DNA from 3 places in the Paenibacillus pabuli genome. Region 3 is predicted to be linked to each of the others. Evidence: a T-box and tRNA genes for the amino acid it is inferred to sense, from the RefSeq annotation. Region 3 holds a T-box; the other regions hold tRNA genes.
What was found. A T-box is a leader RNA that pairs with one kind of tRNA and senses whether it is charged. The one in region 3 lies ahead of ileS (isoleucine--tRNA ligase), so its partner is inferred to be a tRNA-Ile.
Positions count from the first base shown of each region.

Region 1: it has a tRNA-Ile gene. The T-box ahead of ileS (isoleucine--tRNA ligase) is inferred to sense a tRNA for this amino acid. The anticodon was not compared.
Region 2: it has a tRNA-Ile gene. The T-box ahead of ileS (isoleucine--tRNA ligase) is inferred to sense a tRNA for this amino acid. The anticodon was not compared.

Region 1 is NZ_JBDOIO010000005.1:947,130-953,078, reverse strand. Features, by position in the region: tRNA gene ABGV42_RS31035 (tRNA-Met) at 1-49, opposite strand, end outside; tRNA gene ABGV42_RS31030 (tRNA-Ser) at 93-184, opposite strand; rRNA gene ABGV42_RS31025 (23S ribosomal RNA) at 269-3,194, opposite strand; tRNA gene ABGV42_RS31020 (tRNA-Ala) at 3,391-3,466, opposite strand; tRNA gene ABGV42_RS31015 (tRNA-Ile) at 3,490-3,566, opposite strand; rRNA gene rrf (5S ribosomal RNA) at 3,599-3,715, opposite strand; rRNA gene ABGV42_RS31005 (16S ribosomal RNA) at 3,874-5,425, opposite strand; gene ABGV42_RS31000 (pro-sigmaK processing inhibitor BofA family protein) at 5,735-5,949, opposite strand, start outside.
Region 2 is NZ_JBDOIO010000005.1:1,967-7,915, reverse strand. Features, by position in the region: gene pdaB (polysaccharide deacetylase family sporulation protein PdaB) at 1-331, opposite strand, end outside; gene ABGV42_RS26820 (stage II sporulation protein M) at 453-1,070, shown strand; gene ABGV42_RS26815 (hypothetical protein) at 1,282-1,512, shown strand; rRNA gene ABGV42_RS26810 (16S ribosomal RNA) at 1,998-3,549, shown strand; rRNA gene rrf (5S ribosomal RNA) at 3,708-3,824, shown strand; tRNA gene ABGV42_RS26800 (tRNA-Ile) at 3,857-3,933, shown strand; tRNA gene ABGV42_RS26795 (tRNA-Ala) at 3,958-4,033, shown strand; rRNA gene ABGV42_RS26790 (23S ribosomal RNA) at 4,231-5,949, shown strand, end outside.
Region 3 is NZ_JBDOIO010000004.1:1,071,095-1,077,043, reverse strand. Features, by position in the region: gene ileS (isoleucine--tRNA ligase) at 1-2,663, opposite strand, end outside; T-box leader at 2,750-3,039, opposite strand; gene ABGV42_RS24390 (DivIVA domain-containing protein) at 3,098-3,607, opposite strand; gene ABGV42_RS24385 (RNA-binding protein) at 3,853-4,635, opposite strand; gene ABGV42_RS24380 (YggT family protein) at 4,655-4,918, opposite strand; gene ABGV42_RS24375 (cell division protein SepF) at 4,926-5,390, opposite strand; gene ABGV42_RS24370 (YggS family pyridoxal phosphate-dependent enzyme) at 5,381-5,949, opposite strand, start outside.

The DNA.
Region 1 (5,949 bases), on a different contig from region 3:
GACCTCACGGGTATGAACCGTACGCTCTAGCCAGCTGAGCTACACCGCCATATTAATAAATATGGATTGCTTGTCCATCTTTAAGGTAAAGATGGCGGAGAGAGAGGGATTCGAACCCTCGCACCGCTTACGCAGTCTAACCCCTTAGCAGAGGGTCCCCTTATAGCCACTTGGGTATCTCTCCAAACAGTCAATCATGAACAATATCACAAGGATTGCTCCCTGAAAACTAGATCCGAAACGAAATGTGCGACTTACAACCTGCAATTTGGATAAGCCCTCGACCGATTAGTACTGGTCAGCTCCATGCATTACTGCACTTCCACCCCCAGCCTATCTACCTCGTCGTCTTCAAGGGGTCTTACATACTGGGAAATCTCATCTTGAGGGGGGCTTCACGCTTAGATGCTTTCAGCGCTTATCCCGTCCGTACATAGCTACCCAGCGGTGCTCCTGGCGGAACAACTGGTACACCAGCGGTACGTCCATCCCGGTCCTCTCGTACTAAGGACAGCTCCTCTCAAATTTCCTACGCCCACGACAGATAGGGACCGAACTGTCTCACGACGTTCTGAACCCAGCTCGCGTACCGCTTTAATGGGCGAACAGCCCAACCCTTGGGACCTACTTCAGCCCCAGGATGCGATGAGCCGACATCGAGGTGCCAAACCTCCCCGTCGATGTGGACTCTTGGGGGAGATAAGCCTGTTATCCCCAGGGTAGCTTTTATCCGTTGAGCGATGGCCCTTCCATGCGGTACCACCGGATCACTAAGCCCGACTTTCGTCCCTGCTCGACTTGTAGGTCTCGCAGTCAAGCTCCCTTATGCCTTTGCACTCTTCGAATGATTTCCAACCATTCTGAGGGAACCTTTGGGCGCCTCCGTTACTCTTTAGGAGGCGACCGCCCCAGTCAAACTGCCCACCTGACACTGTCCCCGTACCCGCTAAGGGCACCAGGTTAGAACCTAGATACGATCAGGGTGGTATCCCAACGGTGCCTCCACACAAGCTGGCGCTCATGCTTCAAAGGCTCCCACCTATCCTGTACAGATCGTACCCAAATTCAATATCAAGCTGCAGTAAAGCTCCATGGGGTCTTTCCGTCTTGTCGCGGGTAACCTGCATCTTCACAGGTATTAAAATTTCACCGGATCTCTCGTTGAGACAGCGCCCAAGTCGTTACGCCATTCGTGCGGGTCAGAATTTACCTGACAAGGAATTTCGCTACCTTAGGACCGTTATAGTTACGGCCGCCGTTTACTGGGGCTTCGGTTCACAGCTTCGGATTGCTCCTAACCGCTCCCCTTAACCTTCCAGCACCGGGCAGGCGTCAGCCCGTATACTTCGCCTTACGGCTTCGCACAGACCTGTGTTTTTGCTAAACAGTCGCTTGGGCCTTTTCACTGCGGCCCCCTCGTGCTATTCACACTACCGGGGCACCCCTTCTCCCGAAGTTACGGGGTCATTTTGCCGAGTTCCTTAACGAGAGTTCTTCCGCGCGCCTTAGAATTCTCTTCTCGCCTACCTGTGTCGGTTTGCGGTACGGGCACCTTCATCTGGCTAGAGGCTTTTCTTGGCAGTGTGAGATCATGACCTTCGCTACTGTAATTTTCACTCCCCATCACAGCTCAGCCTTACGGTTAGCGGATTTGCCTACTAACCAGCCTTACTGCTTGGACAGACATCCATCAGTCTGCGTCACTACCCTACTGCGTCCCCCCATCGCTCGTAACGATTTACGGTGGTACAGGAATTTCGACCTGTTGTCCTTCGACTACGCCTTTCGGCCTCGCCTTAGGTCCCGACTTACCCTGAGCGGACGAGCCTTCCTCAGGAACCCTTAGGCTTTCGGCGGATCAGATTCTCACTGATCTTTTCGTTACTCATACCGGCATTCTCACTTGTATAATGTCCAGCGCTCCTTACGGTACACCTTCAACCCTTATACAACGCTCCCCTACCCCTGATGCAAAGCATCAAGCCATAGCTTCGGTGGTGTGTTTAGCCCCGTTACATTTTCGGCGCAGAGTCACTCGACCAGTGAGCTATTACGCACTCTTTCAATGGTGGCTGCTTCTAAGCCAACATCCTGGTTGTCTGTGCAACTCCACATCCTTTCCCACTTAACACACACTTGGGGACCTTAGCTGATGGTCTGGGCTGTTTCCCTTTTGACAATGGATCTTAGCACTCACTGTCTGACTCCCGGAAGTAAGTCTATGGCATTCGGAGTTTGACTGAGCTTGGTAACCCTTGCGGGCCCCGCACCCAATCAGTGCTCTACCTCCACGACTCTGTTTTCCGAGGCTAGCCCTAAAGCTATTTCGGGGAGAACCAGCTATCTCCGAGTTCGATTGGAATTTCTCCGCTACCCCCACCTCATCCCCGCACTTTTCAACGTGCGTGGGTTCGGGCCTCCAGTGCGTGTTACCGCACCTTCACCCTGGACAGGGGTAGATCACCCGGTTTCGGGTCTACGTCCACGTACTAACTCGCCCTATTCAGACTCGCTTTCGCTGCGGCTCCGGCTCTTCACCTTAACCTTGCACGGGAACGTAACTCGCCGGTTCATTCTACAAAAGGCACGCCATCACCCCTAAAACGGGCTCTGACTTCTTGTAAGCACACGGTTTCAGGTTCTATTTCACTCCCCTTCCGGGGTGCTTTTCACCTTTCCCTCACGGTACTGCTTCACTATCGGTCGCTAGGAAGTATTTAGCCTTGGCAGATGGTCCTGCCGGATTCATACGGGGTTTCACGTGCCCCGCACTACTCGGGATCCGTCTCGGAGGGAACAGACTTTCAACTACAGGGCTTTTACCTTCTTTGGCGGGCCTTTCCAGACCTCTTCGTTTAACCGGTTCCTTTGTAACTCCATGTGAGACGTCCCACAACCCCAGAGAGCAAGCTCTCTGGTTTGGGCTGTTCCGCGTTCGCTCGCCGCTACTGACGGAATCACTATTGTTTTCTCTTCCTCAAGGTACTTAGATGTTTCAGTTCCCCTGGTATGCCTCTACATAACCTATGTATTCAGTTATGAGTAACTGGATATTACCCCAGCTGGGTTTCCCCATTCGGACACCCCCGGATCAAAGCTTGCTTACAGCTCCCCGAGGCAGTTTCGTTGTTCGCCACGTCCTTCATCGGCTCCTAGCGCCTAGGCATCCTCCGTGTGCTCTTAGTAGCTTAACCAATTCACTCGTGTTCGAGCTGTCTCTTCCCTTGGTTTGCTTGCGCAAAGCCAAAAGTCGTTCCATTCGATCACTCGCTCATGCAGTTATTACTAATATTTGAAACTTGTTTAACACAAGTTCAGCTAAAAGGAATGTTCTAATTCGCATTTTTCGTTTCGATATCTAGTTTTCAAAGAACAAGCTTGAAATCTTGTTGGTGGAGCCAAGCGGGATCGAACCGCTGACCTCCTGCTTGCAAGGCAGGCGCTCTCCCAGCTGAGCTATGGCCCCATATAAAATTATAAAAAAGTAAATGGTGGGCCCTGGTGGACTCGAACCACCGACCTCACCCTTATCAGAGGTGCGCTCTAACCAACTGAGCTAAGGGCCCGTATATTAACATTGAAACCCAATAGGGTTTACGCTTGGCGGCGTTCTACTCTCCCAGGACCCTGCGGTCCAAGTACCATCGACGCTGAAGGGCTTAACGGTCGTGTTCGGGATGGGAACGTGTGGAACCCCTTCGCTATCGCCACCAAACGTTTGAGAGTTTGAGCTCTCAAAACTGAGCAACGAGTGAGTAAGTTTTGCTCTTCATTTCATCCACACATCAAGTGATGGACCGAAATGAATCGCTGTCGCAGGTTCAGTGAACCTGCTGATTTGAATGTTTCCACTCGGGAAACGATTCTCCATAGAAAGGAGGTGATCCAGCCGCACCTTCCGATACGGCTACCTTGTTACGACTTCACCCCAATCATCTATCCCACCTTCGGCGGCTGGCTCCTTGCGGTTACCCCACCGACTTCGGGTGTTATAAACTCTCGTGGTGTGACGGGCGGTGTGTACAAGACCCGGGAACGTATTCACCGCGGCATGCTGATCCGCGATTACTAGCAATTCCGACTTCATGCAGGCGAGTTGCAGCCTGCAATCCGAACTGAGACCGGCTTTTTAGGATTCGTTCCACCTCGCGGCTTCACTGCCCGTTGTACCGGCCATTGTAGTACGTGTGTAGCCCAGGTCATAAGGGGCATGATGATTTGACGTCATCCCCACCTTCCTCCGGTTTGTCACCGGCAGTCACCTTAGAGTGCCCACCCGAAGTGCTGGCAACTAAGATCAAGGGTTGCGCTCGTTGCGGGACTTAACCCAACATCTCACGACACGAGCTGACGACAACCATGCACCACCTGTCTCCTCTGTCCCGAAGGAAAGGTACATCTCTGTACCGGTCAGAGGGATGTCAAGACCTGGTAAGGTTCTTCGCGTTGCTTCGAATTAAACCACATACTCCACTGCTTGTGCGGGTCCCCGTCAATTCCTTTGAGTTTCAGTCTTGCGACCGTACTCCCCAGGCGGAATGCTTAATGTGTTAACTTCGGCACCAAGGGTATCGAAACCCCTAACACCTAGCATTCATCGTTTACGGCGTGGACTACCAGGGTATCTAATCCTGTTTGCTCCCCACGCTTTCGCGCCTCAGCGTCAGTTACAGCCCAGAGAGTCGCCTTCGCCACTGGTGTTCCTCCACATCTCTACGCATTTCACCGCTACACGTGGAATTCCACTCTCCTCTTCTGCACTCAAGTCACCCAGTTTCCAGTGCGATCCGGGGTTGAGCCCCGGGATTAAACACCAGACTTAAATGACCGCCTGCGCGCGCTTTACGCCCAATAATTCCGGACAACGCTTGCCCCCTACGTATTACCGCGGCTGCTGGCACGTAGTTAGCCGGGGCTTTCTTCTCAGGTACCGTCACTCCTTGAGCAGTTACTCTCAAGGACGTTCTTCCCTGGCAACAGAGCTTTACGATCCGAAAACCTTCATCACTCACGCGGCATTGCTCCGTCAGGCTTTCGCCCATTGCGGAAGATTCCCTACTGCTGCCTCCCGTAGGAGTCTGGGCCGTGTCTCAGTCCCAGTGTGGCCGATCACCCTCTCAGGTCGGCTACGCATCGTCGCCTTGGTGAGCCGTTACCTCACCAACTAGCTAATGCGCCGCAGGCCCATCCTCAAGTGACAGATTGCTCCGTCTTTCCAGCTTCCTTCAGGCGAAGAAAGCAAGTATTCGGTATTAGCTACCGTTTCCGGTAGTTGTCCCAAGCTTGAGGGCAGGTTGCCTACGTGTTACTCACCCGTCCGCCGCTAACCATCAGAGAAGCAAGCTTCTCTTCAAGTCCGCTCGACTTGCATGTATTAGGCATGCCGCCAGCGTTCGTCCTGAGCCAGGATCAAACTCTCCAATAAAGTATTGAAAAGAGCGATTAGCTCATTTTGAATCTGACGAGATTAAAAATCTCATTTTGTTCATCCTGTAAACAGGATGATTACTCACTCGTTGTTCAGTTTTCAAAGATCAAACTTCGTTGATTATCGTCACTATTTTCTCTCAGCGGCGACTTTTATAATATACCATACTTCGTTTGTTTTCGTCAAGCACTTTTTTGAAGTTTATTTTCAAAGTTCTTTACAAGCTTTGTTTTATCTTCAAATTTTCTCGACCAAGCAAGCAAAGCAACGAGATATAATGTACCATAGATCTCTGTGCAGAGTCAACTACCCAAACAAAGAAATTTTCAAACCTAGCAAAAGCCCAACCCCTGGCAAGCCCAAAATACTTACTGTACCGATTGTAGCAGGATTCAGCGGTATGTAGGCACCTGTAATCCAACCCGAATAATTGATAACATAAATCCCTATCGCAGCCAAAGCCAGATGTATCCCAAATGATGTAATCCACGCCAATCCAATCCGCTTCCTGAACAAAATTA
Region 2 (5,949 bases), on a different contig from region 3:
TTTCGTATCCTGCTTCCTTGATGGAGGTTACGATCTCGGGGTGTGTCTTGCTCCAGGGGGAGGATAAGAAGAAGGTGGCTTTCTCTACTTTATTATCCTGCAGCACTTTCAGGATTGGTTCCGTGCGCTTATCGCCCCAGCTAATATCAAACGTAAGTGCAATTACTTTTTTCTCTGTTGGTACGTTGTACACAGCCGACGGTGCATCCTCCGAGAATACAGAAACATTGCCACTTTCCAGATAAATAATCCCGATAGCAAAGACGGCAGCAGCCAGCACAATCAGGAAACGTTTAATCTTTTTGCCACTGAATACATAGAACGAGTTCATTTCAATAAGCGCCCCTCTCCCATAAGAAATGCTTGTTTACTCTCCAATGTATGCTCGTACAGCGCAGTTATTCGCATAAGAAATTTGTTTGTCCATCATCTTCACTTAACAGGAGGTTATCATGTTAAAGTTCAGTACATTTTTAAGGGATCTGGGATCCATTCGTAATGCATTGATCTGGTCTGTCATTTTGTTTGTTGCAGGTATAGGGGCTGGATGGGTAAGTACGGGACCGCTGCAAGAGTTACTATTGAACCAGATCGGCGGACTTCAAGAGGTAAGCAGACAGCTCGAACAGAGCGGAAATGTGCAATGGAATTTCTTTATCTTTATCTTTTTTAATAATGCCATCAAAAGTGTGCTCGTGATCTATGCAGGTATTTTCTTTGGAATTTTGCCTGTTATATTTTTAGTGATTAACGGAATGGTTATCGGTTTTCTAGTGCATATCACTACGGATAATGGAGCCAGCCTTTTTGATATTGTAGTAAAGGGACTTTTACCGCACGGAATCATAGAAATTCCCGTTATCATCATTGCCTGTGCTTTTGGTCTCAAGTTTGGGGGACTGGCATCCAGAAGTCTGATTGAACTCGGAAGCGCCAAGCGGCACATGATAGGAAAACAGTGGGGAACTTTTTTGCGGAGGACATTAACCGCATCGTGCTGGGTTGTCATTTTGCTGTTCATTGCAGCCATTATCGAAAGTACGATTACCTTCAGCATTGTGCGTGGATAAATTTGTATGGATTGACATTCATAAATTTTCAGAAAGTTGACCATAACAATAAAACGGGTTTCAGCACTCCACTAGGTAAGCGAGTTTTATAGATCACAAGGGGGCTGGAACCGGCGCGTCATATATAGTCTCGACTTTAAAGAGTGGGGATTTTAATACACAAACTATAAAGGCGCGCCATTATCCATATGCAGAAAAAGGAGAACTCTTAATGCTGGGTATGCTGTTTAACGAGAAGGAATGTAAGGAACTCGATTATGTATTACGTAAAGAGCTGGATGAAATGTTGTTTGACCTAAGTGACAACCGCCTCGATCAAGAGATCAAATACGCCATAGCGAGTAGATACAAAACAGTATTCCGCATGTATGCACGATTCGCTCCACCTAAGGAGTTGTCCAAATACGCAAGAAGCGGCAAACTCAAAAAATCTAAACCGTAAGATAGCTGATATAGAGCCTATACATGCAATTTGATTGATGAGCGAGGTGCGGCCCTTACAGCCAGCGCTGTACCTCTTTACTACTACGATCTATGGTTAGAGTAATGGATGAAACAAATTGTCGGAAAAGGGTTGACCTATTAGATTAGGTATGATAAATTAATTTTCGTTCCTTTTTAGGACAAACCACTGGAACAAGTACTTCCAGCAAAAATGAATGAAAAACATTTTGAAAAAAAGTGCTTGCAAAGTGACGTCGAACATGATATATTATAAAAGTCGCCGCTGAAAACGACGACAATATGAAAAACGGCAACAAACTGAATGTTTGATCTTTGAAAACTGAACAACGAGTGAGTAACGATCTTGCTTGCAAGATCGACGCTGAGGAAACGGTACAAGTCATCTGACTGTATGATTTCAAAGCAAAAATGAGATTTTAATCTCGTCAGATTCAAAATGAGCTAATCGCTCTTTTCAATACTTTATTGGAGAGTTTGATCCTGGCTCAGGACGAACGCTGGCGGCATGCCTAATACATGCAAGTCGAGCGGACTTGAAGAGAAGCTTGCTTCTCTGATGGTTAGCGGCGGACGGGTGAGTAACACGTAGGCAACCTGCCCTCAAGCTTGGGACAACTACCGGAAACGGTAGCTAATACCGAATACTTGCTTTCTTCGCCTGAAGGAAGCTGGAAAGACGGAGCAATCTGTCACTTGAGGATGGGCCTGCGGCGCATTAGCTAGTTGGTGAGGTAACGGCTCACCAAGGCGACGATGCGTAGCCGACCTGAGAGGGTGATCGGCCACACTGGGACTGAGACACGGCCCAGACTCCTACGGGAGGCAGCAGTAGGGAATCTTCCGCAATGGGCGAAAGCCTGACGGAGCAATGCCGCGTGAGTGATGAAGGTTTTCGGATCGTAAAGCTCTGTTGCCAGGGAAGAACGTCCTTGAGAGTAACTGCTCAAGGAGTGACGGTACCTGAGAAGAAAGCCCCGGCTAACTACGTGCCAGCAGCCGCGGTAATACGTAGGGGGCAAGCGTTGTCCGGAATTATTGGGCGTAAAGCGCGCGCAGGCGGTCATTTAAGTCTGGTGTTTAATCCCGGGGCTCAACCCCGGATCGCACTGGAAACTGGGTGACTTGAGTGCAGAAGAGGAGAGTGGAATTCCACGTGTAGCGGTGAAATGCGTAGAGATGTGGAGGAACACCAGTGGCGAAGGCGACTCTCTGGGCTGTAACTGACGCTGAGGCGCGAAAGCGTGGGGAGCAAACAGGATTAGATACCCTGGTAGTCCACGCCGTAAACGATGAGTGCTAGGTGTTAGGGGTTTCGATACCCTTGGTGCCGAAGTTAACACATTAAGCACTCCGCCTGGGGAGTACGGTCGCAAGACTGAAACTCAAAGGAATTGACGGGGACCCGCACAAGCAGTGGAGTATGTGGTTTAATTCGAAGCAACGCGAAGAACCTTACCAGGTCTTGACATCCCTCTGACCGGTACAGAGATGTACCTTTCCTTCGGGACAGAGGAGACAGGTGGTGCATGGTTGTCGTCAGCTCGTGTCGTGAGATGTTGGGTTAAGTCCCGCAACGAGCGCAACCCTTGATCTTAGTTGCCAGCACTTCGGGTGGGCACTCTAAGGTGACTGCCGGTGACAAACCGGAGGAAGGTGGGGATGACGTCAAATCATCATGCCCCTTATGACCTGGGCTACACACGTACTACAATGGCCGGTACAACGGGCAGTGAAGCCGCGAGGTGGAACGAATCCTAAAAAGCCGGTCTCAGTTCGGATTGCAGGCTGCAACTCGCCTGCATGAAGTCGGAATTGCTAGTAATCGCGGATCAGCATGCCGCGGTGAATACGTTCCCGGGTCTTGTACACACCGCCCGTCACACCACGAGAGTTTATAACACCCGAAGTCGGTGGGGTAACCGCAAGGAGCCAGCCGCCGAAGGTGGGATAGATGATTGGGGTGAAGTCGTAACAAGGTAGCCGTATCGGAAGGTGCGGCTGGATCACCTCCTTTCTATGGAGAATCGTTTCCCGTAGCGGAAACATTCAAATAAGCAGGTTCATTGAACCTGCGACAGCGATTCATTTCGGTCCATCACTTTAGGTGTGGATGAAATGAAGAGCGAAATTACTCACTCGTTGCTCAGTTTTGAGAGCTCAAACTCTCAAACGTTTGGTGGCGATAGCGAAGGGGTTCCACACGTTCCCATCCCGAACACGACCGTTAAGCCCTTCAGCGTCGATGGTACTTGGACCGCAGGGTCCTGGGAGAGTAGAACGCCGCCAAGCGTAAACCCTATTGGGTTTCAATGTTAATATATGGGCCCTTAGCTCAGTTGGTTAGAGCGCACCTCTGATAAGGGTGAGGTCGGTGGTTCGAGTCCACCAGGGCCCACCATTTACATTTTTATAAATTTTATATGGGGCCATAGCTCAGCTGGGAGAGCGCCTGCCTTGCAAGCAGGAGGTCAGCGGTTCGATCCCGCTTGGCTCCACCAACAAGATTTCAAGCTTGTTCTTTGAAAACTAGATATCGAAACGAAAAATGCGAATTAGAACATTCCTTTTAGCTGAACTTGTGTTAAACAAGTTTCAAATAATAGCGAAAACTGCTTTGCGATGGTATCGAATGGGAGCGACTTTTGGCTTTGCGTAAGCAAAACAAGGGAAGTGAGCAGTCGAAACCGGAGCAACTGGTTAAGCTACTAAGAGCACACGGAGGATGCCTAGGCGCTAGGAGCCGATGAAGGACGTGGCGAACAACGAAACTGCCTCGGGGAGCTGTAAGCAAGCTTTGATCCGGGGATGTCCGAATGGGGAAACCCAGCTGGGGTAATATCCAGTTACTCACAACTGAATACATAGGTTGTGTAGAGGCATACCAGGGGAACTGAAACATCTAAGTACCTTGAGGAAGAGAAAACAATAGTGATTCCGTCAGTAGCGGCGAGCGAACGCGGAACAGCCCAAACCAGAGAGCTTGCTCTCTGGGGTTGTGGGACGTCTCACATGGAGTTACAAAGGAACCGGTTAAACGAAGAGGTCTGGAAAGGCCCGCCAAAGAAGGTAAAAGCCCTGTAATTGAAAGTCTGTTCCCTCCGAGACGGATCCCGAGTAGTGCGGGGCACGTGAAACCCCGTATGAATCCGGCAGGACCATCTGCCAAGGCTAAATACTTCCTAGCGACCGATAGTGAAGCAGTACCGTGAGGGAAAGGTGAAAAGCACCCCGGAAGGGGAGTGAAATAGAACCTGAAACCGTGTGCTTACAAGAAGTCAGAGCCCGTTTTAGGGGTGATGGCGTGCCTTTTGTAGAATGAACCGGCGAGTTACGTTCCCGTGCAAGGTTAAGGTGAAGAGCCGGAGCCGCAGCGAAAGCGAGTCTGAATAGGGCGAGTTAGTACGTGGACGTAGACCCGAAACCGGGTGATCTACCCCTGTCCAGGGTGAAGGTGCGGTAACACGCACTGGAGGCCCGAACCCACGCACGTTGAAAAGTGCGGGGATGAGGTGGGGGTAGCGGAGAAATTCCAATCGAACTCGGAGATAGCTGGTTCTCCCCGAAATAGCTTTAGGGCTAGCCTCGGAAAACAGAGTCGTGGAGGTAGAGCACTGATTGGGTGCGGGGCCCGCAAGGGTTACCAAGCTCAGTCAAACTCCGAATGCCATAGACTTACTTCCGGGAGTCAGACAGTGAGTGCTAAGATCCATTGTCAAAAGGGAAACAGCCCAGACCATCAGCTAAGGTCCCCAAGTGTGTGTTAAGTGGGAAAGGATGTGGAGTTGCACAGACAACCAGGATGTTGGCTTAGAAGCAGCCACCATTGAAAGAGTGCGTAATAGCTCACTGGTCGAGTGACTCTGCGCCGAAAATGTAACGGGGCTAAACACACCACCGAAGCTATGGCTTGATGCTTTGCATCAGGGGTAGGGGAGCGTTGTATAAGGGTTGAAGGTGTACCGTAAGGAGCGCTGGACATTATACAAGTGAGAATGCCGGTATGAGTAACGAAAAGATCAGTGAGAATCTGATCCGCCGAAAGCCTAAGGGTTCCTGAGGAAGGCTCGTCCGCTCAGGGTAAGTCGGGACCTAAGGCGAGGCCGAAAGGCGTAGTCGAAGGACAACAGGTCGAAATTCCTGTACCACCGTAAATCGTTACGAGCGATGGGGGGACGCAGTAGGGTAGTGACGCAGGCTGATGGATGCCTGTCCAAGCAGTAAGGCTGGTTAGTAGGCAAATCCGCTAACCGTAAGGCTGAGCTGTGATGGGGAGTGAAAATTACAGTAGCGAAGGTCATGATCTCACACTGCCAAGAAAAGCCTCTAGCCAGATGAAGGTGCCCGTACCGCAAACCGACACAGGTAGGCGAGAAGAGAATTCTAAGGCGCGCGGAAGAACTCTCGTTAAGGAACT
Region 3 (5,949 bases):
CCCTTGAAGAAATTCTGCAGGAAGCCTACGTTCTTGCCGTATTTTTTACCCGCTACCTTCAAATTGAGTTTCAATGTGAAATCAACGAATTCGGCATCGTTATGCTCGGTACGAATACCTTTGACATTGATCTCATCCTTGATGATCTCTTCATAGCTCGCCAGATCAAATCCTTTATCAAGCGATACGATTAACTCGGACAGCGGCTGACGATTCTTGATACCTGTTTCGTTACGCACGTTACGAGCGAGTTCGACCACTCGGCGAGCTGTCTCCATGTCTTGTTCCAGATCCAGATCGATCAACGCTTCGTTCGCTGCCGGGTAATCTTCCATATGAACACTTTCACCTGTTGTCAGGTTCAGATAGATATCCTCCGCAAGCATCGGTGTGAACGGCGCAACCAGCTTGGCTGTAGTCACGAGCACCTCTGTAAGCGTGCGATACGCATCCAGTTTATCTTCGGTCAATCCACTGCCCCAGAAACGGTCACGGGAACGACGGATGTACCAGTTACTCAACTCATCGACAAAGGCTTCGATCGCTTTGGAAGAATTCAAGTAGTCATTGACGGACAACGCCTTTTCCACAACAAGGATCAGACTGTTCAGTCTTGACAGGATCCAGCGATCCAGCTTATGCGCTGATGGTTTAAACGGATGTTCCTGTGGATCAAATCCATCAATGGTCGCATACAACGTCAGGAATGCATGTGTGTTAACCAATGTATCCACCATTTTGGATTTGGCTTCGCCTACAATGCCTTTGGAGAAACGTTTGCTGTTCCACGGTGCACTGTCAGACAACAATGCCCAACGGAACGCATCTGTACCGTATTCTTCAATGACTTCCCAGGGATCAATAACATTGCCTTTGGATTTCGACATCTTTTGTCCATTCTCATCAAGTACGTGGCCTGTAGCCATAACCGCTTTGTAAGGTGCTTTGCCTGTCAACAGGGTAGATACCGCCAGCAAGCTGTAGAACCAGCCGCGTGTCTGGTCAATCCCTTCACAGATCATGTCAGCCGGGTATTGCTGTTCGAACGTTTCTTTATTCTCAAACGGATAGTGCTGCTGGGCAAATGGCATGGAACCACTGTCAAACCAGACATCGATCACTTCCGGAGTACGTTTCATTTCATATTTGCCACAGGAACTGAGTACTTTGACTTCGTCTACATATGGTTTGTGCAGTTCCAGGTTCTCTGGTACATCTCCTACGGCACGCGCACGAAGCTCAGCGATGCTATGCGGAGCGAACTGTTCTCCGGTCTCCTCACACACCCAGATATTCAGCGGTGTACCCCAGTAGCGGTCACGGCTGATGTTCCAATCCACCAGATCCTCCAGGAATTTACCAAAGCGTCCCTCACGAACGTGGCCTGGGTACCATTCCACTTCACTGTTATTGGCAATCAGCTGATCCTTGATCGCCGTAGTTTGGATAAACCAGCTGTCCATTGCATAGTAAAGAAGTGGAGTATCACAACGCCAGCAGAACGGGTAACTGTGCTCATATTTTTCTTTGCTGAACAAGCGCCCTTTCTCGGACAGGTATCTCACGATATCAATATCGCAATCCTTCACGAAACGTCCCGCAAAATCAGTAACCTGAGCCACAAACTTACCTTCAAGGTCCACCATGTTAACAAAGCTGATGCCATTTTCACGACATACGCGGTAGTCATCCTCACCATGTGCCGGAGCCATGTGTACAATCCCTGTACCACTTGCATCTGTTACAAAGCTTGCACCCAGAATTACATTGGATTTTTCAGCCTGTACGTAGTTAAATGGAGGATCATATGTTTTACCAACCAAATCAGAGCCTTTCAGTGCCCCGATGACTTCATACTCGCCTTTGGAGTCCTTCATGACTTTCTCCACGAGATTAGTTGCCATGATGTATACTTCATCGCCCTGACGTACACGGGAGTAATCCATGTCGGGATTAACTGCAAGTGCAACGTGAGAAGGCAGTGTCCAAGGCGTAGTCGTCCATGCAAGTACAAATTCGCCGCTGTCATCCAGCTTAAATTTGGCTGTGGCGCTAAGGTCTTTGACATCCTTGTACCCTTGTGCAACTTCATGGGAACTTAGGGTAGTCTGGCAAGATGGACAGTACGGACTCACACGATGCCCGCGGTAAAGAAGGCCTTTTTCGTGAATCGTGGCCAGAATGTTCCATACACTCTCGATGTAATTGTTGTCCAGTGTGATGTACGGGTTATCCATATCCGTCCAGTACGCAATGCCTTCTGTCAGATCACGCCATTGCTGTTCGTATTCAAATACGCTCGCTTTACATTCGTTGATGAATTTCTCCACGCCGTAGTCTTCGATCTCCCACTTATGGGAAATGCCAAGCTTCTTCTGTACACCAAGCTCAACAGGCAAACCATGCGTATCCCAGCCAGCTTTACGAACCACCCGGTAACCTTTCATCGTGTTGTAACGTCCTACAAAATCCTTGATTACCCGTCCCAGAACATGACCGATATGCGGCTTGCCGTTTGCAGTCGGCGGTCCTTCATAAAATACGAAGTTGGGTTTGCCTTCACGGTTTTCAATCGATTTTTTAAACGTATTTTCCGTTTTCCACTTGTTTAACATGCGTAATTCTCTAGCACGTGCTTTTTCCTTGACATCCACTCTTTGCATCATGATCTTCCTTTCAATAATTGGATTGTGGATCGTCCACAATTCTCATCGCTACTTTTTTTGGACACAAAAAAACCCCATCCCTGGAAAGGGACGAGGTTGTGCTCGCGTTACCACCCTAATTCTGTTCATCACAAACCATATCCAATCACATGGGTATGCTTTGTCATCAACAGCACTTATGCCCCGCTTCACTACAGCAGGGTGCCGATATAACGTTCGGCTTACGGTTTCGCTTACGCACGGCCATTCATTGCCGCTTCAGCGTCACTTCTCCGGGGAGATATTCGGCTATAACTCATCCATTGGCTTGCACCAAAACGCCAACTCTCTGAGGGATGAGATCATAACGTACTGAACCCGTCATGGAATCATTATTCATTATGAATATAGTTATAGCCTCTTTAGAAGCAAAAGTCAACCGGGCAGGCAGACTAATAAATTTCCTTCATTTCCCGTTCACGGTCACGGACTTCCTGTTCGCGGCTCTCCAGTGCTTCCCATCCATCCTGAGACAACAGTTCGAGCTGAGCTTCAACAAGCGTACGGAAACGGGCGCGGTAGATGGAAGCCTGCTTTTTCAGTTCTTCCACTTCCAAAGCAATCTTGCGGGACTTCGCCAAAGACTCATTCACGATCCGGTCAGCATTTTTCTCTGCTTCCTTCACAATGAGCTGTGCTTCCTTCTTCGCATTGTTCTTCACATCGTCGGCTGCTTCCTGCGCTATGATAATCGTTTTGCTGAGCGTCTCTTCAATTGTGGCAAAATGATCAAGTTTCTCCTGAACGGACAGCAACTGATTGCTCAGCTCTTTGTTCTCGCGAATGACGCCTTCGTAATCTTTGATGACTTGATCCAGGAACTCATTGACTTCATCCTCGTCATACCCGCGCAAGCGTCGGGAAAATTCCTTGTTATGTATGTCCAGCGGCGTTAATGGCATGCTGTCCACCTCCTGTTAAAGTTCCTTCCCGTACCGAGAAGGTTTGCAGCACATGGGTACCACCCAAAGGGCCGTGAACAAGTTGCCGCCTGGCAACTTGTACGATTTGCAATTGCAGAATCAACGTTCTGATTCCAATACGGTCACATCAACCTTGTACTTCAATGTATATCGGAAACAGCGAATGTTTTTTACACCTTTATCTTAAACATTTCGACAAGAAAACGGGTTTTCCTGCAACGTCGCTAAGCAAATTTGCCGATTTTTAGACGACAACGTCCCTTTTTGGTCAACCCATCCTGTTCCAGCACCTTGAAACGGCCAAAACCTTGAATGGAAACCACATCCCCGGCTTTCAACGGTTTGGACGGATCTTCCTCCACTTTCCAATTCACACGGCATCGACCGGCCTTAATAGGAATCAGAACCTTACTGCGACTCAGCCGGTACACATCCGCACAAACTCCGTCCAGACGCAGGGATGCAACCGTGATATCCATCGTCTCCAGTTTGCTCTCCGACCATTTCATCTGATGCAGAGGAAGCAGCTCTGTAAACACATGAACCCGATGAACCTGATTCAATTGAAGCGATAAAAAAGCGCCGGTTTCCGCTGCCACCACAGTGTGGCACCCGTCATCCAGCACTTGGATATCTCCGATCTTGCCGCGTTTCAGTCCAAGCCCGAGCAAGGCACCCATATAGTCCCCATGCTCCAGCTCCGTGATCTTCTGATCATCTGACGTGATGCTAAGCACCTGCATACCCATATCCTCGTCATCAAGATACCGATAATCCGGTGCAATCAGCGCACGTTTGCGTTCAGCTGTCTCGTAGCCTCCGTCCAGACGAATCTGGACGTCATTGCGACGATTGACAAGCGTTTGCAATATGAAAGCCTGTCTCGGGTCAAGAAAGTCAGTTAGCTTCATATCATGAAGCTTGCCTGCGCGTTCCACCCAATCCGAGGCTTTATCCACAAAGTCACGCTCATCATGGCTAAAATGTTCGTAAATTTCACCACTCATCTATGTTCACCCTACCCTATCAGAAGTAGCTGATGATCGAGAGCAAACCTGATCTCGCCAGTTGAAGAGTAATTAACGCAACAATTGGTGAGATGTCCAGCATGCCGAACAAAGGCGGGATGAAACGTCTGAAAGGACTCAGATAGGGTTCCACCAATTTGGCAAGCCACTCACCAATGACGCTCTCCCGTGCGTTTGGAAGCCACGACATCAATACATATCCAATAATCATGTAGAAGTAAATCTCAAACAGGTAAAACACCACGACTTGAAGTTGATACAAAAGCGGCTCACCTCATTCTGTTGTAATCTTGCTCGCTGTCAGCCAGTATTTCCGTAATTGCTCCCTGAATTTCAACGGTATCCGGCGTACAGAGAAAAATGTTGCCGCCAATTTTAGAAATGCCCCCGCCCAGTGCGTAGACTGTACCACTCAAAAAATCAATGACACGCAGTGCCTGATCTTGGCGCACCCGCTGCAAGTTCACTACGACCGTACGATGTGAACGAAGGTGGTCGGCGATTTCCTGAGCTTCGTCATAGGAACGCGGTTCATAAAGGACAACTTTAACATTTTTCTGGGAATGAATGCTCACAACATTATTCCCCCTTTGGTTTCTACGTTTATCTAGACTGGAGGTTTCAGCTTCCTGTTCCGGTTCCGTATCCTCTTGTGCAGCCAGACGCTCGCGTTCCACAATCTCTTCCTCTTCTTGAAGACCAAGGAAATTCATGAATTTATTCATTACGCCCATCGTGAACCCTCCTCTTTTCCTACGAGAATTGATCCCAGCCGTACCCATGTCGCCCCTTCTTCAATTGCCACTTCAAAATCATTCGACATTCCCATCGATAGCTGAGTCAATGGTTCCGATGTCAGGGCTTGTCCATTCAAATGGTCTCTGAGCTCACGAAGTCCACGAAAAACGGGACGTGTAAGCTCCGGATCTTCTTCGTGGGGAGCCATAGTCATCAGGCCGATGACCTTCAGGTTGCTGAAGTTACTGATCTCCCGCAAAAATGAACTCGCTTGTTCAGGCTGCAATCCATATTTGCTCTCCTCACCCGAAATATTCACCTGCAAAAATGTTTCCACTTGTGTCCCCAGAGCAGCTGCCTTTTTGTCCAGCTCCTTGGCCAGAGACAAACGGTCCAGTGAATGTATGTAGCGGAATTTGCCGATGACGTCCTTCACTTTGTTGGTCTGCAAGTGACCGATAAAATGCCATGTTCCTTGCTGACCGAATGCTTCCCACTTGGCCTGTGCATCCTGCCAGCGATTCTCTCCAATATGCTCAAGGCCACTTTCCAGCA